2 regions of the Castellaniella daejeonensis genome follow, and region 1 is predicted to be linked to the other one. Evidence: predicted binding sites of a transcription regulator. Region 1 holds the regulator's gene; the other holds the start of a gene.
The links. Region 1 encodes sigma-54, which starts transcription at its own class of promoters, with help from an activator protein. Its sites were predicted from a motif close to TGGCANGNAANCTGCTTT; they were not measured.

Region 1 (14,598 bases):
GTCTTTTCCTGCTTCCAGATCTGGACCGCGGCCTACAGCCCCCTGTCCAGCCAGGTGGTCCGGGCAGTCCACGTCGGCTTCGTGCTGCTGATGGTCTTTTCCCTGTATTCCGGCGGCAGCCGCGCAAACCGGACGCTGGGCTGGTGCCTGGGCACCCTGGGTTTCGTCTTCAGCCTGTACCACTGGGTCTACGAATCCGACCTCACGGCGCGCGCCGGCCAGATGACCGATGCCGACATGGTGGTGGGCATCGTGACCATCGTGCTGGTCTTCGAGGCCACCCGCCGCATGATGGGGTGGGCATTGCCGGTCATCTGCGGCCTGTTCCTGGCCTACGGCCTGTTCGGCCAGTACATCCCCGGGCCCTTCATGCACCGCGGCTACGGCTTCGACCAGATCGTCGGCACCCTGAGCTTCGGGGTCGAAGGCATCTACGGCACGCCGACCTACGTGTCGTCCACCTATATCTACCTGTTCATCCTGTTCGGCGCGTTCCTCGAACAGGCGGGCATGATCCAGCTGTTCAGCGACTTTTCCATGGGCATGGTCGGCCACACGCGCGGCGGGCCAGCCAAGGTGTCCGTGGTCAGCTCGGGCCTGATGGGGACCATCAACGGCTCGGGCGTGGCCAACGTCGTGACCACCGGCCAGTTCACCATCCCGCTGATGAAACGCTTCGGCTATTCGTCCGCCTTCGCGGGCGGCGTCGAGGCCACGTCCAGCATGGGCGGGCAGATCATGCCGCCGGTGATGGGTGCGGTCGCCTTCATCATGGCGGAAACACTCAACATTCCCTACGTCGAAGTCGTCAAGGCGGCCCTCATCCCCGCCATCCTCTACTTCACGACCGCCTTCATCTCCGTCCACCTCGAGGCCGGCCGGCGCGGCCTGCACGGCCTGGCCAAGGAAGACTGCCCCGATCCCTGGAAAGCCGTGCGTGCACGCTGGTACCTGCTGCTGCCCCTGATCGGCCTGGTGGTGCTGCTGTTCTCGGGCTACACGCCACTGTTTTCCGGCACCATCGGCCTGGGCCTGACGGTGATCCTGATCTTCGGCGCCGCCGTCATCCAGGGCACTTCGCAGGCAATCCTGCGCTACGTCTTCTGGCTGCTGCTGGGCATCGCCTGCGCGGGCTTCATCCAGTTCGGCGTCACTGACTTCTTCGTCATCATCGCCGTGCTGGGGCTGGCCCTGATGGTGCGCCGGCATGGCCGCGACACGCTGCGGCTGGCGCTCAATTCCCTGGCCGAAGGCGCGCGCAATGCGCTGTCGGTCGCGGCGGCCTGCGCGCTGGTCGGGGTGATCATCGGCATCATCAACCTGACCGGCGTGGCCGCCGAGTTCGGCGGCCAGGTCATCGCCATCGGCGAAAGCAACCTGTTCCTGGCGCTGTTCCTGACCATGATCACCTGCCTGGTGCTGGGCATGGGGATCCCGACGATCCCCAACTACATCATCACCAGTTCGCTGGCCGCTCCCATCCTGCTGAAGCTCGGCGTGCCGCTGATCGTCTCGCACATGTTCGTGTTCTATTTCGGCATCATGGCCGACCTGACCCCGCCGGTGGCGCTGGCGGCCTTCGCCGCCGCGCCCATCGCCCGGGAAAACGGCCTGAAGATCAGCATCCAGGCGCTGCGCGTGGCCGTGGCCGGTTTCGTGATTCCCTACATGGCCGTCTATGCGCCGGCCCTGATGCTGCAGGGCGGCAGCGCACTGGATACGGCCTACATCGTCTTCAAGGCCCTGCTCGCCATCACGCTGTGGGCCGCCGGCATCACCGGCTTCCTGTTGTCGTCTCTCAACTGGTTCGAGCGGCTGTACATCATCGCATCGGCCATCCTGCTGGTGACGGCGATCCCGCTGACCGACGAAATCGGCTTTGCAGCCACGGGGTTGTTCCTGGTGTGGCACGTGGTGCGCAGCCGCCGTGCCCGCACGGTGGGGGCGGCGACCTGATGCTGGCCGCACTGGGAGTCTGCCTGACCCTGGCGGCGGCGCCCGGCGTGCCGCCGCGCTTCGTGCCGGTCCAGGCATTCACGCTGGCCTGGACCCACTCGATCGAGAAGATCCGCTGGGAAGAAGACTACACCGTCAGTGCTGACGCCGGCGGCCGGCCCATCCTGGTGCCCGGCCAGGCCCGCATCCTGGGCTCGGGAGCGGGCATGGAACCGCCCCCGGACGCCACGCTGCGCCCCGACGGCTGGTACGTCTACCAGCCCCATACCGGCCTGCTGCATGAACTGCGCCTGTCGCGTTCGCCCTATACCGCCGACTACGACTGGTGCGTCGGCGGGCGCTGCGAACCCATGGTGGGCATCATGCCCACCGATGGCGACGTGACCCTGCTGCGGCCCTGCCGCGCGCCTCAACCGCCGGTCAGGACCGCCCCCCGATAGCCCCGATCTCACGAAACGCTCTTTCCTGGGACTGGACTCACGAGGGCTTCTATCGATGAGAGCGATTATCCACCCGTGGATGCACGACCCGGGAAGCGTGCGCCTGTTCCGGCACAAGCGATGGGCATGAAATTTTCTCGCGGGACTTGTCTTCCCGAAGAAAAAACATGATAATCATTCTCATGTATATTTGTGTATGCAACGCGATCAGCGAACGCCAGGTCCAGGATGCCATCGCCCAGGGCGCGGCCGACCTGGGCGATCTCCAGGCCCAACTGGGCGTGGCGACTTGCTGCGGCCATTGCGCCGAGACCGCCACGGAATACCTGCCGGGCGGTCGCTACGCAGCCGACGTCGGCTCCGCCGCGGCCGGGCTGACCGGGCAGGTCGAGGTCACCGTCCTGTCCCGCGTTGCCACGCGCCGCGTCGCCTAGGCCCGCCCCGCCACCATCGTGCAGGTCCCGCTTCCCGCACCCCGGTTCCCGGGGCGCGCGGGTCGTGCTAGCCTTGTGATCCGGGCCCGTCCGATTCCGGACGAGCCATGCACCAGGGAGCACAGGTCATGAAAGGCGACAAAACCGTCATCCGCTATCTGAACCAGCAGCTGAAAAACGAGCTTTCGGCCATCAACCAGTATTTCCTGCATGCGCGCATGCTGCGCCACTGGGGCTTCGAGGCGCTGGGCGAGCACGAATACAAGGAATCCATCGGCGAGATGAAGCATGCCGATCTGCTGATCGAGCGCATCTTCATGCTGGACGGCCTGCCGAATCTGCAGGATCTGCACAAGCTGCTGGTGGGGGAAACCGTGCCCGAGATCCTGGCCTGCGACCTGAAGCTGGAAACCGCTGCCCAGGCCACGGTCAAGGAAGCCATGGCCTACTGCGAATCGGTGCAGGACTTCGCCTCGCGGGATCTGTTCCTGACCATCCTGAAAGACACCGAGGAACACATCGACTGGCTGGAAACGCAGATCGGCCTGGTCGAGCAGCTTGGTCTCCAGAACTACCTGCAATCTCAGATGTGACCCTGCGGCGCCTCGGCGCCGGCCCAGGCACCCGGCCGGGAGGCCGGGAATCAGAAGCCCGATTTCTTCGCCGGGCAGTCGGGGACGCGGCCCCAGGCATTGTTGGGTTCGCAGTATTTGTTGCGGGCCGCCCAGGCGCACGAGGGCCGCGAGAAGAAACCCAGCGATTCGCAGGCCTTGAGCTCCGCCTGGAAGGCGGCCTGCCACTGCCCGCCGCGGGCAGCGGCAGGCGCGGGCGAAGGCGGCGGCGGAGGTGTCGTGACGTCGATGGGCTGGACCACCTGGCTGCCGCCCAATCCCCCGAACTGGGCAATGCCCTGCAGGCCGTCTCCCAGCTGGTTGCGGGATGCCAGGGCGATGGCCTCGTCCATGGAAATGGTGGTGGTCGCCAGGGCGATCGGCCGGCCGTCGTCCAGCAGGGAATCCTGCTGGATCTTCCAATCGACGGGAGGCTGCAGTTCGGGCACCCCCTGGCGGCCATCCGGCAGCACCTGCGGAGCCGAGGCGACATAGGGCTTGCCGTTGGCATCGAGCATGCCGGCCTGCGCATCGAGCTCGGGGTGCGGCTTCGGCATCTGGATCTGTGCCGGCCCGTGGGCGATCAGCCAGTCGCCCAGCTGCAGTCCGCCCCAGGCGGATGCGCCTGCGGCCAGCAGCAGAAAAGCAAAAATCAGACGCCAGGACATGGGCGACGGGCCTCGTCGATCGGAGCGGGTGATCCCTGCATTGTATAGGAAGCCACCGCCGCGGCAGCCAGCACGCTATGCAAAGACCCGCCCGGCATGTTCGCGCATGGTGTGGAATTCGATGTCGGGGTAGCGCTCCTGGGCGACCCGCAGCTGGGCGGGCGAACTGGCCAGGAAAGCGGCCGCATCCACCACGTCGTAGGCGATGTTGGCCGCGTTGGCATCCATGAATTTCTTCAGGGCCTTGGGGTCGGGGCAGGTGATCCAGCGCGCCAGGCTGTAGCGCGACGGCATCAGGCGAGCCTCGACGCCGTACTCGGTCTTCAGGCGGTGGGCCACCACTTCGAACTGAAGCTGGCCCACGGCCCCCAGCAGCAGCGCGCCACCGGCGGCTTCGGGGCGGAACACCTGGATGGCGCCTTCCTCGCCGAGCTGCGTCAGGCCGGTGCGCAGCTGCTTGGTGCGCAGGGGGTCCTTGACCTCGACCGCCTGGAACAATTCCGGCGCGAAGAACGGCAGGCCCGTGAAAGTCAGCGATTCGCCCTCGGTCAGCACGTCGCCCAGTTGCAGGATGCCGTGATTGGGAATGCCGATGATGTCGCCGGCATAGGCCTCATCGATGATCTCGCGCCGCTGCGACAGGAAGGACACCACGTTGTTGGGCCGGATTTCCTTGCCGTTGCGGGCGACCTTCAGGCGCATGCCGCGTTCGAACCGGCCGGAACTGACGCGCACGAAGGCCACGCGGTCGCGGTGCGCCGGATCCATGTTCGCCTGCACCTTGAACACCACACCGGTGAACTTGGGTTCGGACGGCAGCACGCTGCGCTCCAGCGCGGCGCGCGGGCCGGGCGGGGGAGCCAGCTCCACCAGGGCGTCCAGGACCTCGCGCACACCGAAATTGTTGATCGCCGAACCGAAGAACACCGGCGTCTGGCGGCCTGCCAGGAAGGCGTCGTGATCGAAGGCCGGGACCGCGCCGGTGATCAGCTCGATCTCCTCGCTGGCCTTGGCGTGGGCGTCGCCGAACCGCGCCGACAGTTCGGGATTGTTCAGCCCGTCGATGGTCTCGTCGTCGTCCCGATGGCGCTCCGAGCCGGGGCGGAAGACCCGCATCCGGTCGTGGCGCAGGTCGAAGACCCCGCCGAAATGGCGGCCCATGCCCACCGGCCAGGAAAACGGAATCGCATCCATGCCCAGGTGGCCCTCGATCTCGGAAAGCAGGTCCAGGGGCTCGCGCACCTCGCGGTCGAGCTTGTTGATGAACGTGATGATGGGCGTATTGCGGGCGCGGCACACCTGCAGCAGGCGGATGGTCTGGGGCTCGACACCGTTGCCGGCGTCGATCACCATCAGCGCGGCGTCCACGGCGGTCAGCACCCGGTAGGTATCCTCGGAAAAATCCTGGTGGCCCGGAGTGTCCAGCAGATTGATGACGCAGTCGCGGTATTCCATCTGCATCACCGAGGACGCCACCGAAATGCCGCGCTGCTTTTCGATTTCCATCCAGTCGGACGCCGCATGGCGGCTGGCCTTGCGCGCCTTGACGCTACCGGCGATCTGGATGGCGCCCGCGAACAGCAGCAGCTTTTCGGTCAGGGTCGTCTTCCCGGCGTCGGGGTGGGAAATGATGGCAAAAGTGCGTCGGCGGGCGACTTCGTCGGTCAGGCTCATGGAAAGGTCGTGGAGCTTCAGGGCGTGAGGCTTCAGTGCTTGTGACTGAAGGAGGCCAGGACGGTGCCGGCCAGGATGAACATCGAACCGAAGCCTCGGTTCAGCCAGCGGATATGGCCCGGCTTGCGCAGCATCCGCAGGATCCGCGAAGCCAGCGAAGTATAGCAACTCATGGCGACCAGGTCGGTGAAGCACAGCGTGGCGCCGATCAGGAAATACTGCAGCGGCAGCGGCCGGCCCAGGTCCAGGAACTGCGGCACCACGGCCAGCAGGAACATGGTGCCCTTGGGGTTGGTGACGTTCACCAGGTAGCCGCGCAGCAGCTGGTCGCGGATCGGATGGGCGCTTTTCGGCGGCTGCGCCTCGACCGCCACCGGCGCCGCGTCGGTGCGGAACTGCCGCACCCCCAGGTACACCAGGTAGACGGCGCCGATCCACTTGACGATCGTGAAGGCCACTTCGGACGTGGCCAGCAGCGCGCCCACGCCCAGGGCCACGATGATCAGCTGGCAGATAATGCCGGCCTGGAGCCCGAAGATGGTCCAGGCGCCATGGCGGAAACCGTATTTCAGGCCCGAGGCCATCGAACAGATGGCGCCGGGCCCGGGCGAGAACGAGATCGCCCAGGCCGCAGCGAAGAAAGCCAGCCAGGTGGACAGTGCCATCCTCGGTCTCCAGTGCGCCGGCCCGGCGGATCAGTCGGCCTTGCGCAGCAGCGCGGGCCGCCCGGACGAAGCGGGGCGTGCGTCCCGGCGCGCGGCGGGGGCCGCACCGCCCTCGCGGGCCGGGCGCGCACCCGGGGTGCGGCCGCCGCCGCTGCGGCGGGCATCCTGACCGGGATGGCGATCGGACGGGCCGGCTGGCCGGCGGCCGTCACGGCCGGATGATTCGCGCCGGCCGCCGTCATTGCGCCGGTTGCCGTCGCCGCGGCCGGCAAAGCCGCTCTGCAGGCGGGCGAGCGCCCGCTTTTCCCGGGCATCCGGTGCCGAATCGGCAGTCACCATGGCGGAGGGATTCCATCCTTCCACCGCGATCGGTTCGATGGTCTGCTTGATCAGGCGTTCGATGGCGCGCAGCAGCTTGATCTCGGACGCATCCACCAGGGACAGGGCGGAACCGGTGCTGCCGGCACGGCCCGTGCGGCCGATGCGGTGCACGTAGTCTTCGGGCACGTTCGGCAGCTCGAAATTGACCACTTGCGGCAGCTGGTCGATGTCCAGGCCGCGGGCGGCGATGTCGGTGGCCACCAGCACGGCCACCTTGCCATCCTTGAAACCCGCCAGCGCCTTGGTGCGCGCCGCCTGGCTCTTGTTGCCGTGGATGGCAGCGGCGGACAGGCCGTCCTTCGACAGTTTTTCGGCCAGGCGGTTGGCGCCGTGCTTGGTGCGCGTGAACACCAGCACCTGGTGCCAGCCGCTCTCGCGGATGATGTGGCTGAGCAGGTCGCGCTTGTGCGCCTGGTCGGTCATCACCACGCGCTGGCTGACCAGCTCGGACGCGGTATTGCGCCGGGCGACGGAGACTTCGACCGGATTGCTCAGGATGCCCTGCGCCAGGCCGCGGATCTCGTCGGAGAATGTGGCGGAAAACAGCAGGTTCTGGCGCTTGGCCGGCAGCAGCTTCAGCACCCGGCGGATGTCGTGGATGAAGCCCATGTCCAGCATGCGGTCGGCTTCGTCCAGCACCAGGATCTCGACGCCCGAAAGATCCAGCGTCTTTTGCTGCGCGTGATCCAGCAGGCGGCCGGGCGTGGCCACCAGGATGTCCAGGGGCTTTTTCAGGGCCGCGATCTGGGGATTGATGTTGACCCCGCCGAACATCACCATGGAGCGCACGGAGGTGTATTTGCCGTAGAGGCGCACGGATTCCTCGACCTGGGCGGTGAGTTCGCGCGTCGGGGTCAGGACCAGCACGCGCGGGCGACCCGGACGGCGGTCCGTGGCGGGGTGGCCCAGCAGGTAATGCAGGATCGGCAGGGTGAAACCGGCGGTCTTTCCCGTTCCGGTCTGGGCGGCGGCCAGCAGGTCGCCGCCTTCCAGAACGCGGGGGATGGCCTGGGCCTGGATCGGGGTGGGATGGTCATAGCCGGCGTCGCCGACGGCGCGCAGCAAAGGTTCCGCCAAGCCGAGCGAGGCAAAGGTAATCGAAGTATCCAAGAAAATTGACTCCAGCGACCGCCTATCGCTCGAGCCGAGTGATACCAATCGAGGCCGACGTATGAAGAATGTCAGGAGAGGTGCCGCCGGAGCGCCTGGCGCCGGGGCTGAAAAGAAGCCGCACGGCGACTGGTTGGCCGTGCGAAGCATTGCATTATAGCGTGACTGCAACGCCGCGCGGCAGTCGGCCCTGACTGACCGGTCGCCCTTTAAAATACGCCATTCGCTCCCTGCCGGGGGCGCCACACGAGAGGCCCGGATGTTCCGACGTTACCTGAACCTGGCTGCGCTGGCAGCCCTGACGCTGCTGCTCTCGGGCTGCGGCTACAACGAAATCCAGCGCCAGGACGAGCAAGTCAAGGCGGCCTGGTCCCAGGTCCTGAACCAGTACGAACGCCGCGCCGACCTGGTGCCCAAGCTGGTGTCCTCGGTCAACGCCTACATGGTGAACGAGCGCACCGTGCTGCAGCAGGTCACGGACGCGCGTGCCCGGGTCGGGCAGATCCGCGTCAGTGCCGACGACCTGGACGATCCGGCCCTGATGGCCCGCTTCGAGCAGGCGCAGGGCGCCCTGTCCTCCAGCCTGTCGCGCCTGCTGGCGGTGTCGGAGAACTACCCTCAGCTCAAGAGCGACGGCCTGTTTCGCGACCTGATGACCCAGCTCGAGGGCACGGAAAACCGCATCGCGGTGGCGCGCGAGCGCTATGTCGGCGCGGTGCAGTCCTACAACCTCACGATCCGCCAGTTTCCCACCCTGATCACAGCGCGCGTGTTCGGCTATCAGCCCAAGGCCCAGTACGGCCTGGACAAGGCCGACACCGTCATGCAGGACCCCGAGGTGAAGTTCGACCTGCCTCAGGGGCAGGGCAAATGAATTTTCGCCGCATGCTGGCGCAAGCCGTGCTGGCGCTGGGGATGCTGGCGGGCGCGGTCCCGGCGCCTGCGGCGGCCGCCGCACCCGCTCCGGCATCCGCCGCCGCACCGGATACGGCCGGCCAGGTCGCGGTGCCGGCCTGGACCGGGCCGGTCATGGACGAGGCCGGCGCCCTGACGGCCGATCAGGTCCGCACGCTCACCGCCCAGGTCCAGGCGCTGGAACGGCAGCACGGCTCGCAGCTGTTCGTGCTGCTGGTGCCCACCACCGGCAACGAGTCCATCGAACAGTACGCACGCCGGGTCTTCGACCAGTGGGCCGTGGGGCGCAAGAACATCGACGACGGCGTGCTGCTGCTGGTGGCCGTGCAGGACCGCCGCCTGCGCATCGAGGTCGGCTACGGGCTCGAAGGCGCCGTCACCGACGTGGACGCCGGGCGGATCATCCGCGAGCGGATCACGCCACGCTTCGCAGCGGGCGACCTCTTCGGCGGGGTGGAAGCCGGGGTCTCGGCCCTGACGGGCCTGATCCAGGGCGAACCCCTGCCGCCTCCGGAGTCCACCGACGATGACGAAGGGCTCGACGAACGCGTGATGTTCCTGCCCCTGACGTTCTTCGCCCTGATCATGACGCCGCCCATCGGGGCCCTGTTGCTGGGCGGCTTCGTGTTCGTGCTGACCGAAAGCCTGCTCTGGACCGCCGTCGCGGCACTGGCGGGACTGGCGCTCGGCATCCTGGGCCGAATCCTGCACATCCCCGACAAGCTCGCCCGCGGGCGCGGCGGCCGGGGCGGCGGCCGTGGGGGCGGAGGCGGTTTCGGTGGCGGCTTCGGCGGAGGCGGCGGGTTCGGCGGTGGCGGATTCGGCGGTGGATCCTCGGGTGGCGGAGGCGGCGGCCGGGGCGGCGGCGGGGGCGCATCCGGCAGCTGGTAGCAGGCCGGGCTGCCGGCCATTCATGTCAGGCGCCCGCCCGATCGAAGCGGACGCCGGGACCCCGGCTACAACGCGGCGAACAGCGCCTGTGCCATGGCGCCGACCAGCGCCTCGCGCCGGGCATCGGGCGCGGGCTCCTCGCCGATCATGGACCATTCGGGATGGCCGCGCGCCTCGTCCAGCATGCGCTGCACGTCGGGCGGCAGACGGCGCAACGGCTCGGGCGGCGTGCCGGGTTCCTGACCGGTCCCGGGTACCGCGTCCTCGTCCTCCGGCGAAGGGGCCGCCGCCGGTTCGGCGGGATCCGGCTCGGGCGGCGCCACCTGCGCCAGCAGGTCGCCGTCGATGGGCCGCATGGCCGCGTGCCCCCGGCATTCCAGCGCCCGCACCAGGGCCAGCTGGCGTAACCCCAGCAAGTGCAGCACAGGGTCGTCCACGGTCATTTCCGTATTGCCCGCCAGCCGGCCCACCAGGCGCTTGCCCCACTGGCTGGCCCCCTGCCAGGCGCCGCCGATGGCAGCCCCCAGCAACGCAGCGGCCCCCAGGCTCAGCCCCCCGGTCAGCACATCGATGGTGGCCCCCGCCATGGCACCGGTGGCCATGCCCTTGCCGACCTGGATGCCGAAAGTCCGCAAGGTCTGGGGATTGAACAGGTCCATGCCCCAGCGCTCGCCTTCCAGCGGCAGGGGGTGATGGGGAAAGGTCGCCTTGCTGAAGCGGTAGCGCTTCAGCAGCGCGTGCACGCAGTCCTGTTCGCGGTCGCGGGTGCGCTTGCGCAGCCCCAGGGTGATCGAGGCCATGTCCGTCGGATCCTGGGAACAGGGCAACCGCAGCGCGGCGGCATCCACCAGCAGTTCGGCGATCAGGCGCGTGGCGTCCTGCAGCCGGCGCAGGCGCTGCTGGCCCAGGTCGACGCGCAGGGTCTGCAGGGCGGCCGCATGCTGGTCCAGCATCAGTGCCAGGCGTTCCAGCAGCTGGCCTTCGCCATCCAGGGCGGGCGCCACGGTATCGAAATCCACCGTGGCATGCAGCCCCAGCCGGGCCAGCGCGTCGCGCCAGGCGGTCGTGTCCGCGTGCGCCGTGCGGGTGAAGTTCAGCACCGGCAGGATGGGACGGCCGCAAGCGGCCAGCAGCATCAGTTCGTCGCGATGCTTGGGCAGGACGGGATCGCGGGTATCGATGACGTACAGCGCGGCGTCGGTTTCCAGCACCGTGGCCAGCACCCGGCATTCCTGCTCGAAGCGGCCGGCGGCCTCGGGGCTGTCGAGCAGCTTGCGGATGCGGTCCGGCCCATCGTGCCTTTCCTGAGGCGGAGACAGCTGGTCCAGGTAGTCCAGGACGCCCATGGCGTCTTCCAGGCCCGGCGTGTCGCGCAGCACCAGAATGGCCTGGCCGGTCTCGGTCAGCAACTGGGCGCTCTCGACGTGGCGGGTGGTGCCGGGCCGGTCCGCGACCTCGCCGAAGGATTCGTCGCGCAGCAGCGTGCGCAACAGCGAGGTCTTGCCGGTATTGGTGTGGCCGACGACCGCCAGGTCGATGGGTTTCGGGGCGTCAGTCATGGGGGACACTTCCGATGTGTTCGAGCCAGCCGTCCAGGCTGGAAATCCGGGGAACGGCCTGGTGCGACAGGGCGTCCTGCCAGGCCTGCAGGCGTTCGGGCGTGCCGCCCAGGCACAGGGCGCGCAGATCGGGGCAGGAACGGCGCAATTCGTCCAGCCAGGCGGCGGCGCCGCGGTCGGGCGTCAGGCGCGCGTCGCAGACGAAAAGCAGGTGCGCAGGCGGCGTGCGCAGGAGCGCGCGGATGCGGGCGCGGTCTTCCCGGCTGTCGCAGCGGCCGAAATCCACCACGTCGTCCGGCAGCTGGGCCGGCGGCCAGTCCAGGCCGTGCCCCAGCTCGTAGGCCAGCACCGCGGCCCGTCCGCCGGCAGCCGCCACCGGGGCGGCGGGACCGATTGCGCCGTCGATCGCCGGCGCGGGGCGGTCGATGCCCAGGTTGGCGTGCGTGGGCAGCAGCCGCTCGCGCAAATCCAGCCAGCCCGGCAGGCCGGGGTCCACGGTCAGTCTGGCCAGGCGCCGGCGCAGGTGCAGGATGCAGGCGGCCAATGCCAGCAGCCGCGGCAGCAGGCCCCAGACGAGCACGCATCCGATCAGCCACAGGGACCATTCGGCCTGGACACCGGCGGCCAGCGGCTGCGGGCCCAGGCTGGCGGCGATCAGGGCATCGCTGGGCGCCTCGAAGCCCAGCAGGCCGGGCACGCTGCCCAGTATCCGGGTCATGCCGACGAACACATCCGGCGACAGCAGGGTGGTTTCCCAATGGAACGTATAGTGGCGCGCGCTCAACAGCAGGAGCAGCGTGGCCAGGGCCCCCAGGAAAGCCGCCGTCCAGGCTCCGTGGCTGATCAGGCCGATCGCGGTCTTCCAGGCCCGCGCACGGCCGAGCAGGGACAGGAATGCCTGGGCCGCGAGGGCGGCATCCGGCCCCCGGACCAGGCGCCGGGTCAGCCAGAGCCACAGGCGCGACAGGGCGGTCGAATCGGGCAATCCCGGCAGCCAGCCGGCCAGCCAGATCAGGAAGGTGAGCGCATGCAGCCCCAGCAGTCCCAGCAGCGCCAATGCCAGGTTGACCTGGCTCTGGCCCAGGACGGCGGCGGCCGTGCCGATGCCCGCCAGGCAGGCGCACAGCCAGAGCACCGCCAGCGCCCAGCGGGCGCCGACGGACCATTGGACCAGGCGGTCGTGCAGCTCGCCGTGTTCGGCCAGCCAGGCTGCCCGCGCCAGGATGCGGACCCCCAGGTCGGCGGGCGCGCGCAGGGCGGCCTGGCAGGCGGCGCGGTCTTCCAGTGGCCCCCAGTGCGCCTCTCGCAGACGCACGGCCTCGGCCTGCCAATACTGGAGCAGCGGGCCGGCGGGGTGGGGAGCGGCGGTGGGCGGGCGGTTCCGCATGGGGAAACGGGCGGATGAAAACAAGATGATACCGAGTTTTACCGGAACCGGGCGCACGACCCTAGGCGCCCGCGGGTCCGCGCACCTTGCGCACGCCGGCAGGCGGCACGCCCATGGCTTCGCGGTACTTGGCCACGGTCCGCCGCGCGATCACGACGTTCCGGTCGGCCAGCATCTGTGCCAGCCGCATGTCGGACAGGGGCTTGCCGGCCGGCTCCGACGCCAGCAGCTCGCGCATCAGCGCCTGCACCGCCAGCGCCGAGGTATCCTCGCCGGAGCGGGTCTGCACCACCGTGCCGAAGAAGAATTTCAGCTCGTGCACGCCCCAGGGCGTCTGCGCATACTTGAGGCGCGTGGCGCGCGAAATCGTGGATTCGTGAAGATCCAGCGCCTGCGCGACTTCCCGCAGGGTAAGCGGCCGCAGCGCCGCGACGCCCGATTCCAGGAACGCCTGCTGGTGCTTCGCGATGTATTCGGCCACGCGCAGGATCGTCTGCCGGCGCTGGTCCAGGTTGTGGATCAGGCTGCGCGCCTGGCGCATCCGGTCCCTCAGGTCGGGAGACAGATCCTGGTCCGCCAGGCTGTCCGCCAGTTCAGGATTCAGGCGCACGCGCGGCTCGATGGCAGGATTGAGGCTGACCCGCCAGCCGTCCGCCGCCCGATGGAACAGCACGTCGGGCACGATGTAATGAACGGGATCGGCCTGCCAGGCGCCCGCTGGCCGGGGATCCAGGCGCCGCAGGACCCTGTGGGCGGCGTCCAGCATCGCGCGGTCGCAGCCCAGCGCCTCGCACAGGCGCCCCCATCGTCCGGCACCCAGGTCTTCCAGATGGCCGGTCAGGCGGTGGGCACAGGCCAGCACGTCCGCAGGCCATTCGCCGGCGCGCGCCCGCAACTGCAGCCGCAGGCATTCGGGCAGATCGCGCGCGCCCACCCCCGCGGGATCGAAGGACTGCAGCAGGCGCAACGCCGTGGTCCATTCCTCGTCCTCGACGTCCAGTTCCGGCGGCAGGTCCGCGGACAGCGCGGCCGGATCGAATTCCAGATAGCCACGCTCGTCGAGTTCGCCCATCAGCCGAATCACCAGGAAGCAGTCGCGCTCCGTGGCACGGGTCGCATGCAATTGCTGCAGCAGGTGATCGATCAGGCTGGCAGGCTGGCCCGGTTCGGGCAGGTCGTCGGGCAAGGCGGCGCGCGCGGACTGCGACCACAGGCGGTCCAGCCGCTCGGCCTGGGCCGCCGATTCCGGTTCCGGATCGACAGTCTCGAGCAGCGGATTGTCGGCCAGTGCCTGGGCGATTTCCTGCTCCAGCTCTTGGGACGAGCATTGCAGCAGGGCCAGCGCCTGGCGCAACTGTGGCGTCAGCGTCAGGTGCTGATGCTGGCCCAGTTCCAGGGACGGTTGCGCGCGCATGTTCTATCTAAGGCATGTTCAATCTAAAATACGGCCATGAAACCGGAACGAAACGAATCCTCCAGCCGTCGGGATCATGCCCTGCTGCGCAAGATCCTGCTCAAGCTCACGGCCACGTCCAAGATTCTTGCGTCCGCCCTCGTCGTGGTGGTCGTCCTGCTCTGGTATGACGCGCTGAACCGCCTGCTGGCTTTCGGCAACGGCATCGATTATGCCGGAAACCGCATCGTGGGGGCGGAAGCCACCGCCCTGCTGCAGCGCTACAACCCATACTTCTGGGGCGCGCTGGTCACGCTCGGCTCCCTGCTGCTGGCCTACCTGACCTGGCTGGCGGTGCGCGCGATCCTGGCACGAGCCCGCCTGCGTCCCGTGGATCCCGCCTCGTTCCAGCAACTGGCCGACCAGCTGTCCGGCGCCGCGCTCGATGTCCTGCTGTGGGCCTGGCAGACCCGTGACGAACCTCTGCGCGTGGGCGACCTGCTGCTCACCCGGG
Region 2 (14,598 bases), on a different contig from region 1:
CGGTCATGCTGCGGATCATGGGGCGGTCTCGTCGGCGTTTATCTACAATGGGGCCTTATTGTAGTCCGGCCTCACCGGCCTTCCCGGCAGGAATTTTCCCCATGATGACCCCTTTCTCCCACGACTCCACTCCCGTGCGGCCGTCCGGCCGCAGGCCGGACGAACTGCGCCGCATCGAACTGCTGACCGGTTATACGCGTCACGCCGAAGGCTCGGTACTGGCCTGCATGGGCGACACCCGCGTGCTGTGCAACGCCAGCGTGCTGGACAAGGTGCCGCCCTTCCTGAAAGGGCAGGGCCAGGGGTGGGTCACGGCCGAATACGGCATGCTGCCGCGCGCCACGCATACACGGGGCGACCGCGAGGCGGCTCGCGGCAAGCAGAGCGGCCGGACCCAGGAAATCCAGCGCCTGATCGGCCGCAGCCTGCGTGCGGTGTTCGATCTGAAGGCATTGGGCGAACGCACGCTGCACCTGGATTGCGACGTGCTGCAGGCGGACGGTGGCACCCGCTGCGCCAGCATCACCGGCGCCTGGCTGGCGGCGGCACTGGCCGTGCGCGGCCTGATGGCCGGGGGCCGGCTGGCGGCCGATCCGCTACGCGGCCAGGTGGCTGCCGTGTCGGTGGGTATCGTGGACGGCCGGCCGATCCTGGATCTGGACTATCCCGAGGACTCCGCCTGCGATACCGACATGAACGTGGTCATGACCGGCGCGGGGGATTTCGTCGAGGTGCAGGGCACGGGCGAGGGCGGCAGCTTCCGCCGCGACGAACTGAACCGCCTGCTCGACCTGGCGGCCGCCGGCATCCAGGAATTGGTCCGCGCCCAGGCGCGCGCGCTGGAGTCGGCATGATGCGCCGCGTCGTGCTGGCTTCGGGCAATCCGGGCAAATTAAAGGAATTTTCCGCCAGCCTGTCGGCGGCCGGCATCGAGATGGTGCCGCAAAGCGCGCTGGGGGTGCCCGAGGCCGACGAGCCTTTCCATACGTTCGTGGAAAACGCCCTGGCCAAGGCGCGCCATGCCAGCCGCGCCACGGGCCTGCCTGCGCTGGCCGATGATTCGGGTCTGTGCGTCCATGCCCTGGGTGGCGCGCCGGGGGTGTATTCGGCGCGCTACGCTCAGGCGCCGGACGGCACACGCTCGGATGCGGCCAACAATGCCAGGCTGGTGGCCGAGATGGCCGGCCGGGCCGACCGGCGCGGCAGCTACGTCGCCGTCCTGGTCTATGTCCGCAGCGCCGACGATCCGCGTCCGATCGTGGTCGAGGGTTCCTGGGACGGCGAAGTCCTGGATGCGCCACGGGGCAGCAACGGCTTTGGCTACGACCCCTATTTCTATCTGCCCGAACTGGGCATGACAGCCGCCGAGCTGCCCCTGGAGCAGAAAAACATTCTCAGCCACAGGGCGCGCGCGCTGCGCGGGCTGCTGCAGGCCCTGCGCAGCGAATTCGGCCAGGATGCGGGCCTGACTCAGGAGAATCGATGAAGCGTCTGGTTCCTGTGCCAACGCCCGGGCGCGAGGACGACGGGCGGCCCGGCGTGCGCGGCAAGCCCGGCCTGGTGGCGCTGCCGCCGCTGTCGCTGTACGTGCACGTGCCCTGGTGCGTGCACAAGTGTCCCTATTGCGACTTCAATTCGCATGAGCGCTCCGGCGAGCTGCCGGAAGAGGCCTACCTGCAGGCCCTGCAGGCCGACCTGGAGCAGGCCGTACCCGACGTCTGGGGCCGTCAGGTTTCGACGGTGTTCTTCGGCGGCGGCACGCCCAGCCTGCTGTCGGCCGAGGCGATCGACCGGATCATCGGCCTGTTCCGCGCCTACCTGAACCTGCCTCCCGACGTGGAGATCACCCTGGAGGCCAATCCGGGCACGGCCGAGGCGGCCCGCTTCCAGGGCTATGCCCAGGCCGGCGTGAACCGGATCTCGCTGGGCATCCAGAGCTTCGACGATGACAAGCTGCGCCGCCTGGGACGCATCCACGACGCGGCCCAGGCGCGTGCGGCCATCGAAATGGCCCAGCGCGCCGTGGACCGGGTCAACCTGGACCTGATGTTCGCGCTGCCCGAACAGACCCTGGGAGAGTGCGAGCGTGACGTGCGCGAGGCGCTGGCTTTCGGCACGGGCCATCTGTCGCTGTACCACCTGACCCTGGAACCCAATACGGTCTTCGCCAAGTATCCGCCCAGGGTGCCGGACGATGAACTGAGCGCGGCCATGCAGGATCGCGTGGCGGAACTGGCCCAGGCGGCGGGTTTCGATCGCTACGAGGTCTCGGCCTATGCCCGGCCCAACCAGGCCTGCCAGCACAACCTGAACTACTGGCGCTTTGGCGACTACCTGGGGATCGGTCCGGGGGCGCATTCCAAGATCTCTTTCCAGGACCGCATCACGCGCCAGGCGCGGGCGCGCATGCCCGATGCCTGGATGCGGCTGGCAACCGAAGGCGCCGGCAAGCACGTGGTCGAGCACCGCGAGCTGAGCCACGACGACCTGAGCTTCGAATTCATGCTCAATGCACTGCGCCTGCGCGAAGGCGTGGAGGGCGGACTGTTCATCGAACGCACCGGCCTGTCGCTCATGGCCATTCTGCCGGCCATCCACCGCGCGGTGGACCGCGGTCTGCTCGAACCCGGCCTGGATCGCATCCGCGCCACGCCCCGGGGCTGGAGCTTCCTGAACGAGCTGCAGATGGAGTTCCTGGCCTGACCGCCTCATGGCGGATCCGAACCGGCATGTTCATGCGCCGATTCGGACACGGTTCGATCTGCATGCACTAAAAAGGTGCGCTCGTTGCACCAATCGCACTAGAATATGCACTTTAATGGTGCGTCCATGCGCCGCCGTGGCGGAAAATGGGCGCCATTCCCCGGTTTTTGCCCCGGGATGGCGGCCTGAAAAGTTGGCACGGACATTGCTATTGAAGCCAACGAAGCCTCGAGCTTTCCCCTTTGACGATATGACTTGGCGCAGGAGCTTTTATGTCCACCCCTGAAAACGTTGTGCAGATGATCGCCGAACGCGAAGTGGCGTTCGTGGATTGCCGCTTTACCGATACCCTGGGTCGGGAGCACCACCTGACCATTCCCGCCAGCCAGATGGACGAGGACCGGATGGAATCGGGCGTTGCCTTCGACGGATCGTCGTTGCCTGGCTGGAAGGGCATCGAGGCGTCCGACATGATCCTGATTCCTGACGCCGGGACCGCCCGCCTGGATCCTTTCCGTGAAGAAACCACGCTGATCCTGACCTGCGACGTGGTCGAGCCGTCGGACCTGAAGGGCTACGACCGCGACCCCCGCTCCCTGGCCCGCCGCGCCGAAGCCTACCTGAAGTCCAGCGGCCTGGGCGATACCGCCTATTTCGGCCCGGAACCCGAATTCTTCGTGTTCGACGGCGTGTGCTGGAACGCGGACATGAGCGGCAGCTTCGTCAAGATCTCGTCCGACGAAGGCGTCTGGTCCAACGCCAATGAGGCCAACGGCAACAACCTGGGCTACCGTCCGGGCATCAAGGGCGGCTACGTGCCCGTGCCGCCGATCGATTCCTTTGCCGACATGCGTTCGGAAATGTGCCTGCTGATGGAACAGATGGGCGTGCCCGTCGAAGTCCATCACCACGAGGTCGCCAATTGCGGCCAGATGGAAATCGGCACCCGCTTTTCCACGCTGCTGCAGCGCGCCGACTGGACCCAGATCATGAAATATGTGATCCGCAACGTGGCCCACGTCTACGGCAAGACCGCGACTTTCATGCCCAAGCCCGTCGTGGGCGACAATGGCTCGGGCATGCACGTGCACCAGTCCATCTGGAAGGACGGCCAGAACCTGTTCGCCGGCAACGGCTATGGCGGCCTGTCCGAATTCGCCCTGTATTACATCGGCGGCATCATCCATCATGCCCGCGCCCTGAACGCCATCACCAATCCGGGCACGAATTCCTACAAGCGCCTGGTGCCGCACTACGAAGCGCCGGTCAAGCTCGCGTATTCCGCGCGCAACCGTTCGGCCTCGATCCGCATTCCCTATGTCAGCAACCCCAAGGCACGCCGCGTCGAGGCGCGCTTCCCGGATCCGCTGGCCAATCCGTACCTGGCTTTCTCCGCCCTGATGATGGCGGGCCTGGATGGCGTCCAGAACAAGATCCACCCGGGCGACCCGGCCGACAAGAACCTGTACGACCTGCCGCCGGAAGAAGATGCCAAGATCCCGACGGTGTGCTCGTCGCTGGATCAGGCCATGGAAGCGCTGGACCGCGACCGCGAGTTCCTGACGCGCGGCGGGGTCTTCAGCAACGATCTGATCGACGCCTACCTGGACCTGAAGGCCAACGAACTCGACCGCCTGCGTGTCACCCCGCACCCGGTCGAATTCGACATGTACTACGCCCAGTAGGACATGCGATGGACACGTCCGGCCTCGACCTGCTGCGTACCGCGGTCCTGCTGCTGGACGAGTCCTTCCGCATCCGCCACGCCAACAGCGCGGCGGAAGAATTGCTGGGCCAGTCCCGCCGGCAGTTGGCGGGACAGCCAGCGCGGCCCTGGCTGGACGGCCGCGACAGCGTCCTGAAGACCGCCCTGCAGGGCCAGCCCTGGTCCTGGCTGATCGAGATCCCCGTTCACCAGGGCGGCCATCTGGACGACCTGCGGCAGGCCCGTGGCCGCCAGGAGGCCCAGCGCGAAACCCTGCGCAACCTGGCCCACGAGGTCCGCAACCCGCTGGCCGGGCTGCGGGCCGCCGCCCAGCTGCTGGACATGGAACTGCCGCGCGACGATCTGCGCGAATACACTCGCGTGATCGTGACCGAGGCCGATCGCCTTGCCGATCTGGTCACCCGCCTGGCATCGCCCAGCCAGCAAGCCGTAGCGCCGAGCGTTTTCAATGTGCATGAGGTATGCGAGCACGTCCTCGCACTGATACGCCTGGAGTTCGGCGAGCGGATTCGCCTGGAGCGCGACTACGATGCTTCGGTGCCGGACATGCGAGCCGACCGCGACCGTCTGCTCCAGGCACTGCTGAACGTGGCGCGCAATGGCGCGCAGGCGCTGGCCGAGTCCCCGTCCCTGGACGATCCCGTGCTGCACCTGAGCACCCGCATCCTGCATCAGCCGGTGCTGGCCAATGGCCAGCACCGCATGGGATTGCGGATCGCGGTTGCCGACAACGGCCCCGGCGTGCCCGAGGCCTTGCGCGACAAGCTGTTCCACCCCCTGGTCACCGGCAGGGCACAGGGTACGGGCCTGGGCCTGAGCCTGGCCCAGGAATGCCTGCAGGGGCAGGGCGGTTTGCTCGAATTCGATTCTGTTCCGGGCCGCACCGAATTCCGCCTGCTGCTGCCGCTGGAAGTCGCATGAGGCAGAGATCAGCATGAATACGATTTGGATCCTCGACGACGAACCGGGCATGCGCTGGGTGCTGGAAAAGGCACTGGACAAGGCCGGCTGGCCGGTCCGCAGCTTTGCCGATGGCATCGCGCTGAAAGAGGCGCTCGATGCACTGGAGGGCACCGCGGATCCGCGCATGCCCGCCGTGCTGGTGTCCGACATCCGCATGCCGGGTCCCGACGGGCTGTCCGTCCTGGCGGCGGTGCGTGCCCGCCTGCCGGACCTGCCCGTCATCATGATGACGGCCTACACCGACCTGGACACGACGGTGGCGGCTTTCGAGCAGGGCGCCTTCGACTATCTGGCCAAGCCGTTCGACATCCAGTCGGCCGTCGAGCTGATCGCCCGCGCCGCCCAGTCGGCGCCATCCCGGGCCGGTGCCGTCCAGGAAAACCAGACCGATGCATGGGCCGTGCTCGGCGAGGCGGAAATGGCGCCTTCGCAGTCGCCCGCCATGCAGGACGTATTCCGGGCCATCGGCCGCCTGTCGCAATCCGGCGCCACCGTGCTCATCACGGGAGAATCCGGAACCGGCAAGGAGCTCGTGGCCCGGGCACTGCATCGCCACAGTCGCCGCGCAGACGGTCCGTTCGTGGCGGTGAATGCGGCTGCGATCCCCCGCGACCTGCTGGAGGCCGAGCTGTTCGGCCATGAACGCGGTGCCTTCACCGGAGCGGTCCAGTCGCGCCGGGGGCGCTTCGAGGAAGCCGACGGCGGCACGCTGTTCCTGGATGAAATCGGCGACATGCCCGCCGAATTGCAGACCCGGCTGCTGCGGGTGCTGGCCGAAGGCGCTTTCTACCGGGTGGGCGGGGCGCGCCCCGTCAGGGCCGATGTGCGCATCGTGGCCGCAACCCACCAGCCGCTCGAAGAGCGGGTGCGCGCAGGCTTGTTCCGCGCCGACCTGTTCCATCGCCTGAACGTCATCCGCCTGCGCCTGCCTCCCTTGCGGGAGCGCCGCGAGGATATCGAGTCGCTGGCGCGGCATTTCCTGGCGCGCAGCGCGGCGGAACTCGGCGTGCCGGTACGCCGGCCCGATGCATCCGCCCTCGAGGCGCTGCGGCGCTTCGACTATCCCGGCAACATCCGCCAGCTGGAGAACATCTGCCAGTGGCTGACAGTGATGGCGCCGAGTGCCGAAGTCGGCCTGGAAGACCTGCCACCCGAGATCCTGGAAACGGGAGCCGCCGTTGTGCCCCTGCAGGCGAAGGCTGGACCCGAGCCGGACGATGCGACGCGGCCCGCACCGGGGACTGAAGCCGCCGCGGCCGCGCCCCGGTCCGACTGGCGCGCAGCACTGGAAGCCGAGGCGCTGGGCCGCCTGGCCCGCCGGGAGACCGGTGTCATGGATGCCCTGCAGCGCGACTTCGAGCGCGCGCTGTTGCGGGCAGGCCTGCGTCAGGCCGGAGGGCGCAGGGGCGAAGCCGCGCTGCGTCTGGGGATCGGGCGCAATACGTTGACCCGCAAGTGCCGGGAGCTGGGGCTCGACGAACCGGATGCGGATCAGGCGTTCGGGGACTGACCGGCGCCGGGTGAATCCGGATCGTTCAGGCGGCGGCCGGAGGCGCGCCGCGCAGATTGGCCTGGGCGCGACGTGCCAGCAGGGCTTCCCGGTGGATGAAGGCCGCGATTTCGGGGGTGGCAGGGTGGTGGTGCATGCCGTAAGGCGTGTCCCACTGGGCCAGGCGGCCTTCCTGCAGGATGCCGATCCGGTCCGCCACGGCAAAGGCCTCGGCCTGGTTGTGGGTGACCACCAGGGCGGTCCGACCGGCCGCCTTCAGAAGATCGCGCAGTTCGAAGGCCAGCCTTTCGCGGGCATCCACGTCCAGGTTGGAAAACGGCTCGTCGAGCAGCAGCAGATCGGGCTCGGGCGCCAGCGCGCGGGCCAGCGCCACGCGTTGTTGCTGTCCGCCGGACAGTTCGTGGGGACGGCGCGTTTCCTGGCCCGACAGGCCGACGAGATCCAGCAGGGCGCGCACGCGCCGGGCGCGTTCCGGTGCGTCCAGCCGGCGCAGGCCGAAACCGACGTTGGCCGCCACGTCCAGGTGCGGGAACAGGGCATAGTCCTGGAACATCATCCCCACGCGGCGATGCTCGGGTTCGACGCGAGTGCCATCACCCGACAGCAGACGCCCATCCAGCCGGATCGAGCCGCCTTCCAGTGGCTCGAAGCCGGCAATGGCGCGCAGCACGGTGGTCTTGCCGCAGCCCGAGGCGCCCAGCAGGCAGGCGATCTGGCCGGCCTCCAGGGTCAGGCTCAGTTCACGCAGCACCGTGCGCCGGCCGTGGTCGGTGGGGTAGCTCAGGGAAATGCGGTCCAGTTCCAGCATGTCGGAATCTCAGGCGGTGGGGCGGTCCATCAGGCGGGCCAGCAGGATCACGGGCAGCAGGCCGGCGACGACGATGCACAGGGCGGCAATGGCGCCTTCCTCGTAGGTGCCGCGCGCGGCTTCGGCGTATAGCCAGGTGGCCAGGGTATCGAAATTCAGGGGGCGCAGCAGCAGGGTGGCCGGCAGTTCCTTCATCGCATCCACGAAGATCAGCAGCGCCGAAGCGGCCAGTGCCGGGCGCAGCAGGGGCAGATGCACGCGGCGCAGCATGCCGTGGACGTTTTCCCCCAGCAGGCGTGCGGCCTGGTCCAGGGATGGCGGGATCCGGTCCAGGCCAGCCTCCAGCGTGCCCACGGGAATGGTCAGGAAGCGGATCACGTAGGCCAGCGCCAGGGCGGTGGGGGTGCCCAGCAGCACCAGCCCGGCCGGATCCATGCCGGTTGCCGCGCGCAGCGCCGAGAGGCCGCGCTCGATCGCCATCAGGGGAAACAGCAGGCCGATCGCCAGGACGGTGCCGGGCACGGCGTAGCCCAGCGTGGCCAGGCGGGGCAGGGCACCCTGCCAGGCATGCACCCGGGGCAGGATGCGCCGGCTCCAGGCGACGACCAGGCCGATGGCCAGGGCGAAGAGGGTGGCGAGTGCGGAGACCGTGAGCGTCTGCCCGACGGCCCTCAGCAAGGCGGGCGAGGGCCCCTGGCCCGTGCCCAGGCGCTCGAGGACCAGCGCCAGCAGATACGCTGCGGGCGCGGCGAAACCGATCAGGACCGGGGCCAGGCCCAGCAGGGTGGCCAGACAGGCCGCCGGGCCATGCAGCACATGCCGCCTGATCGGCGCGGCCCGCCGGTTTCCGGTATAGCGCAGGCGCCGCCGGCCACGGCGTTCGACTGCGATCAGCAGCGTCACCAGCGCCAGGGATACCAGGGCGATCTGGGCGGCGCCCGCCAGGTCGGAGCGGGTCACCCAGGTGGTGTAGATGGCCACGGTCAGGGTCTGGACGCCCAGGAACTCGGACGCGCCGATATCGTTCAGGGTCTCCAGCAGCACCAGGCACAGGCCGACCGCGATGGCCGGCCGTGCCAGCGGCAGCGCCACGCGCAGGAAGGCGCTCCAGGGGCCGTGCCCGAGCAGCCGGGCGGCTTCCATCAGGTGGGCGGCCTGACTGGCGAACATGCTCCGGGTGGTCAGGTAGACGTAGGGATAGAGCACGAAGGCCAGCAGCACGATGGCGCCCGGCAGGCTGCGCAGGTCGGGCAGGCGGAATTCGCGCGGGCTGGAATAGCCCAGCAAGGCGCGAACGGCTTCCTGGACGGGGCCGAGAGGGTGCAGGATGTCCAGATAGGCATAGGCCACGATGTACGTGGGCACGGCCAGCGGCAGCAGCAGCGCCCAGGACAACGCCCTGCGCCCCGGAAAATCGTAGGCCGTGACCAGCCAGGCGGCTCCCACGCCCAGGGCGGCAGCCAGGAGACCGACGCCGATCAGCAGGCCCAGGGTCTGGGCCAGCACGCCGGGCAGCACGAATTGCAGCAGGTGGCCCCAGTGGGCGCCCGAACCCTGGCCCGCCTGGCCCACCAGGGCCAGGATCGGCGCCAGCACGGCAAGCGCCGCCAGGGCCGTTCCGGCGTGCCAGGGCCAGGCCTGGAAGCGGCCGTTCGCTGTCATGGCGTTTCCCGCTTATCGGGCCGCACAGCCCCGTCCGGCCTCGCCGCGGCTGCCGAGGTGCGCGCCCCGATGGATGGTCATTGATTCAGGCCGGTGCGGTCGACCAGTTCGCTCGCCTGCTTGCGATTGCGGGCGATCTCGGTCAGGGGCAGGGGGTCGATCGCCAGCGGCCCGAAGCTCTCCACGGTCGGATCCAGCGCGACGCCCTTCTTCACCGGGTATTCATAGTTGGCCCGGGCGTAGAGGCTCTGCGCCTTGTCGGTGACCAGGTATTCCAGCAGCTGGACGGCTTCGGCGCGGTGCGGCGCATGGCGCGCCACGGCGGCGCCCGAGATATTCACGTGCGTGCCCGGCGCGTTCTTGAACGTGGGCCGGATGACGCGGATGGCATCGCCCCAGCGGCGGGCGTCGGTGCCTTCGGCCGCGTTCTTCATGTGGCCGGCATAGTAGGCGTTGGCGATGCCGACGTCGCAGATCCCGCCCAGGATGTCGCGTGCCACGTCGCGGTCCCCGCCAGTGGCGGGACGGGCCAGGTTGGCCTTCACGCCGCGCAGCCATTGTTCCGCGGCCTCGGCGCCGTCATGGGCGATCAGGGCGGCGATGAGCGCGGTATTGTAGGGATGCTGGCCTGAACGGATGCAGACCTTGCCCTTCCAGCGCGGATCGGCCAGGTCTTCGTAGTGGAAGGTCTGGATGTCCAGGTCCTTGGCGACGTAGGCGACCCGGTCGCGCAGCGACAGGGTGAACCACTGATCATCGTCCCCGCGCAGATTGGCGGGGATGGCGGCCTTCAGGGCGGCGGAGTCGACCGGCTGGGTGACGCCTCCGTCCACCAGGTCCAGCAGATTGCCGATGTCCACCGTCATCAGCAGGTCGGCGGGCGATTGTTCGCCCTCGGCGCGTACCCGCTCGAGCAGGCCGTCCTTGACGAAGACCGTGTTGACCTTGACGCCGGTATCCTGCGTGAAGGCCTCGAGCAGCGGCTCGACGAGCTTGGGCTCGCGGGTGGTGTACAGGTTCACCTCCGCCGCCCATGCGGTGCCGGCCATCAGCGGCAGGGCAGCGGCCAGCATGGACAGGCGTCGGACGAGGGGCAGGGCACGAAGGCGGATCGACATGGCAGTGGTTCGGATAGAGGAATGAAGACGAAAGAATGGAAAATGAGAATAGTTCTCAAAACGGAATGAAATTTAGCACTGCGTTCAGCTTAAATCAAGCTGAACGTATTAAAATGCGCCCCGACCGCAGGCTTTCACCTGGGTTTTGCGCACGTTCTTGCGCCAAATCAAGAAAATTTCCGCGCTGCACAAGGCCTGGTCTTGCGTTTCCCGGCCATCGCCTTACCATCTATTCATACACCTTCATTCCCGCATCCTGGAGTCCGACTTTCGTCATGGCCGCTTTCAATTCCGAGCAAGTCCTCAGCGTCCGCCACTGGAACGACACGCTGTTCTCTTTCAAGACCACCCGCGATCCCGGCCTGCGCTTTCACAACGGCCATTTCGTGATGCTGGGTCTGGAAGTCGAGGGCAAGCCGCTGATGCGCGCCTACAGCATCGCCAGCGCCAACCATGAAGACAACCTGGAGTTCTTCAGCATCAAGGTTCCCAACGGCCCGCTCACTTCGCGCCTGCAGCACCTGAAGCCGGGCGATGCCGTGCTGGTCAGCCGCAAGCCGGTCGGCACGCTGGTGGTCGACGACTTGCGCCCGGGGCGGCATCTGTACCTGTTCGCCACCGGCACGGGGCTGGCGCCGTTCCTCAGCATCATCAAGGACCCCGAAGTCTACGACCGCTTCGAAAAGGTCATCCTGATGCACGGCGTGCGCTTCGTCAGCGAGCTGGCCTACTCGGACTACATCCGCCAAGAGCTGCCCCAGGACGAATACCTGGGCGAGATGGTGCGCGACAAGTTGATCTACTACCCCACGGTCACGCGTGAACCCTACGAGCACCAGGGGCGGCTGACGACTCTGGTGGAAACCGGCCAGCTGTTCCAGGATATCGGCCTGCCGCCGCTGGATCCCGCCGTGGATCGCGCCATGATCTGCGGCAGCCCGGCCATGCTGGCCGACATTCGCGCCATGCTGGACGCGCGCGGCTTCGTGGCTTCGCCTGGGGTGGGCGAACTCGGCGACTACGTCTTCGAGCGCGCCTTCGCCGAAAAATAAGTATTGCCGGCCTGCGCCTGCTTTTATTTTTCGCTATTGGTCGGTACACTCTGATAGTCTTTTAACCTACTACCGAGTCTCCACCATGAGCAAGGCTATCATCCATACCGATGCCGCACCGGCCGCTGTCGGCCCGTATTCGCAGGCGGTCAGCGCACCGGCCGGCAAGCTGGTCTTCCTGTCGGGCCAGATCGGGCTGGAGCCCGGCACGGGCGAGCTGGTGTCGGAAAACTTCGAAGGCCAGGTCCGCCAGTCCTTTGCCAACATGCAGGCCGTCATCGAAGCGGCCGGCGGCACGCTGAACGACATCGTCAAGCTCACCCTGTTCCTGACGGATCTCAGCAAGTTCGCCAGCGCCAACGCGATCATGGCGGAAATCATCCCCCAACCCTATCCGGCACGCTCGACCATCGGGGTCGCCAGCCTGCCCAAGGGCGCTCAGTTCGAGGTCGAGGCCATCCTGGCGCTCTGACTTCCGCTGCCCGCCGACCTCGCGCCGTGAATCCGGCTGGAAAGCCGCGCCGGGCCGCGTCCGGCGTCCGAAAAACGGCGGGCGTCCCGCAGGCCCGCCTGTTCGAGCGGCTGGGCCTGCATACCCCGGCCGATTTCGTCACGCACCTGCCGCTGCGCTACGAAGACGAAACCCGCATCACGCCGATCGGCGATGCCAGGCCCGGGGAACACGCTCTGTTCGAAGGCGAGATCGTGGACAGTGAAATCCGCTTCGGCCCCAGGCGGACGCTGCAGGCCACGCTGGCCGACGATTCCGGCCGCCTGGGCCTGCGCTGGCTGCACGTCTATCCGGGCCAGCAGGCCCGCCTGCATGCCGGACGGCGGGTGCGGGCGCGCGGCGAGGTCCGCGCGGGATTCCACGGCCTGGAAATCGTGCACCCGCTGATTACCGAGCCGGGCACGCCTCTGCCCGATGCCCTGACGCCGGTCTACCCCACCACCCAGGGCCTGCCGCAGGCCGCGCTGCGCAAGGCCATCGCCCGCGCCCTGGACGAGGCCGACCTGCGCGACACCCTGCCGGCCGAAGTGCGCCAGGCCTACGGGCTGGCCGATTTCGAACCGTCCCTGCGGCTGCTGCATCGTCCGGGGCCGGACATTTCTCTCGAACTCCTGGCGGAGCACCGGCATCCCGCGTGGCGGCGCATCAAATTCGACGAACTGCTCGCCCAGCAGCTGGCCCTGGCCGACGCGCGCGCGGCACGGCGGGCCCAGGCAGCCCGCAGCCTTCGGGGAAACGGCAGTCTGACGGGCCGCCTGCTGGCCGCGTTGCCGTTCGAACCCACCGGCGCCCAGCTGCGCGCCGTGGCGCAGATCGGCGAAGACCTGGCGCGCACGCACCCCATGCATCGCCTGTTGCAGGGCGACGTGGGCAGCGGCAAGACCCTGGTGGCCGCCCTGGCGGCGGCCCAGGCAATCGAGGCCGGCGCCCAGGTGGCCGTGATGGCGCCGACGGAAATCCTGGCCGAGCAGCTCTGGCGCAAGCTGTCCGAATGGTTGCAGCCGCTGGGGGTGACGGCCGTCTGGCTGACCGGCGGCCTGCCGGCCGCCGAGCGCCGCCGGGCCCTGCAGGCCATGGCGTCAGGCGAGGCGCGGCTGGCGGTCGGCACCCAGGCCCTGATCCAGGACAAGGTGGAATTCGAGTCGCTGGGCCTGGTGATCAGCGACGAGCAGCATCGTTTCGGCGTGGGACAACGCCTGGCCCTGAACCGCAAGGGCGACCAGGCCAAGTATCGCCCTCATCAGCTCAGCATGAGCGCGACGCCGATCCCGCGCACTCTGGCGATGGCCTTTTTCGCCGACATGGACGTTTCGGTGCTGGACGAACTGCCGCCGGGCCGCGTGCCAGTGCGCACGCGCCTGTTCGACGATCGCCGCCGCGACGAGGTCCTGGCCCGCGTGGGCGAGGTCGTTCGCGCCGGACGCCAGGCCTACTGGGTCTGCCCCCTGGTCGAGGAAAGCGAGGCCCTGCAGCTGCAGACGGCGGTCGATACGCATGAATTGCTGCGCGCGGCCCTGCCCGACCTGCGCGTGGGCCTGATGCACGGTCGCCTGCCGGCACAGGAAAAGGCTGCGGTCATGGACGCCTTTCGCGCTGGAGACATCGACCTGCTGGTCGCCACCACCGTCATCGAGGTCGGCGTGGACGTGCCCAACGCCGGCCTGATGGTGATCGAACATGCCGAGCGCTTCGGCCTGGCGCAGCTGCACCAGCTGCGGGGCCGGGTGGGGCGGGGCGGCGGCGAGGCAACCTGCGTCCTGCTGTACCAGCCGCCGCTGTCGGCCGTTGCGCGGGAACGCCTGCGAGCCATGTACGAAACCACGGATGGTTTCGAGATTGCGCGCCGCGACCTGGCGCAGCGCGGCCCGGGCGAACTCCTGGGCCTGCGGCAGTCGGGCCAGGCCCTGCTGCGCTTCGCCGACCTGGAGTCCGACGAAGACCTGCTGGAGCAGGCCCGCGAGGCCGCCGCCCGGCTGTCCGCCGATTTTCCCGAACACGCCCGAGCCCACCGGCAACGCTGGATGGCGGGCGCCGACCAGTATCTGCGCAGTTGACCCGACCTGGGGACCATCACCATGACTCTGACCGAACTCAAATACATCGTTGCCGTGGCGCGGGAGCGCCATTTCGGCCGGGCCGCGGAAGCCTGTTTCGTGAGCCAGCCCACGTTGTCGGTGGCCATACGCAAGCTCGAGGAAGAGCTGGGCGTGGTGCTGTTCGAGCGCGGCGGCGCCGAGGTCGGCATCACGCCCATCGGGCTGCGTGTGGTGGCGCAGGCGCAAAAAGTCCTGGAAGAGGGCGCCAATCTGCGCGAGATCGCGCGCCAGGGGCATGATCCCCTGGAAGGCCCCCTGCGTGTCGGAGTGATCTATACCGTGGGGCCGTACCTGTTGCCCTACCTGGTGCCCGAACAGATCCGCCGCACGCCTCAGATGCCGTTGCTGCTCCAGGAAAACTACACCGCGCGGCTGCTGGAACTGCTGCGCCAGGGCGAGATCGACTGCGCCATCGTCGCCTTGCCGCTGCCCGACAGCAGCCTGGCGCA

Region 2: a site for sigma-54 is predicted at 2,898-2,915, ahead of glnA (type I glutamate--ammonia ligase). Genes of this name have one in related genera too.

Annotation. Positions count from the first base shown of each region.
Region 1 covers NZ_BAAAFN010000015.1:103,215-117,812, reverse strand. Annotated here, with positions in the region: gene ABD022_RS10295 (TRAP transporter permease) at 1-1,956, shown strand, start outside; gene ABD022_RS10290 (DUF1850 domain-containing protein) at 1,956-2,396, shown strand; gene ABD022_RS10285 ((2Fe-2S)-binding protein) at 2,579-2,830, shown strand; gene bfr (bacterioferritin) at 2,959-3,423, shown strand; gene ABD022_RS10275 (hypothetical protein) at 3,474-4,109, opposite strand; gene ABD022_RS10270 (peptide chain release factor 3) at 4,185-5,783, opposite strand; gene ABD022_RS10265 (LysE family transporter) at 5,816-6,448, opposite strand; gene ABD022_RS10260 (DEAD/DEAH box helicase) at 6,479-7,939, opposite strand; gene ABD022_RS10255 (LemA family protein) at 8,199-8,813, shown strand; gene ABD022_RS10250 (TPM domain-containing protein) at 8,810-9,745, shown strand; gene ABD022_RS10245 (GTPase/DUF3482 domain-containing protein) at 9,811-11,304, opposite strand; gene ABD022_RS10240 (DUF2868 domain-containing protein) at 11,297-12,691, opposite strand; gene rpoN (RNA polymerase factor sigma-54) at 12,753-14,105, opposite strand; gene ABD022_RS10230 (hypothetical protein) at 14,142-14,598, shown strand, end outside.
Region 2 covers NZ_BAAAFN010000011.1:25,265-39,862, forward strand. Annotated here, with positions in the region: gene ABD022_RS07265 (YicC/YloC family endoribonuclease) at 1-19, opposite strand, end outside; gene rph (ribonuclease PH) at 105-854, shown strand; gene rdgB (RdgB/HAM1 family non-canonical purine NTP pyrophosphatase) at 854-1,486, shown strand; gene hemW (radical SAM family heme chaperone HemW) at 1,483-2,703, shown strand; gene glnA (type I glutamate--ammonia ligase) at 2,976-4,388, shown strand; gene ABD022_RS07290 (two-component system sensor histidine kinase NtrB) at 4,397-5,350, shown strand; gene ntrC (nitrogen regulation protein NR(I)) at 5,364-6,902, shown strand; gene ABD022_RS07300 (ABC transporter ATP-binding protein) at 6,928-7,710, opposite strand; gene ABD022_RS07305 (ABC transporter permease) at 7,720-9,372, opposite strand; gene ABD022_RS07310 (extracellular solute-binding protein) at 9,450-10,490, opposite strand; gene ABD022_RS07315 (ferredoxin--NADP reductase) at 10,766-11,542, shown strand; gene ABD022_RS07320 (Rid family detoxifying hydrolase) at 11,628-12,014, shown strand; gene recG (ATP-dependent DNA helicase RecG) at 12,041-14,107, shown strand; gene ABD022_RS07330 (LysR substrate-binding domain-containing protein) at 14,129-14,598, shown strand, end outside.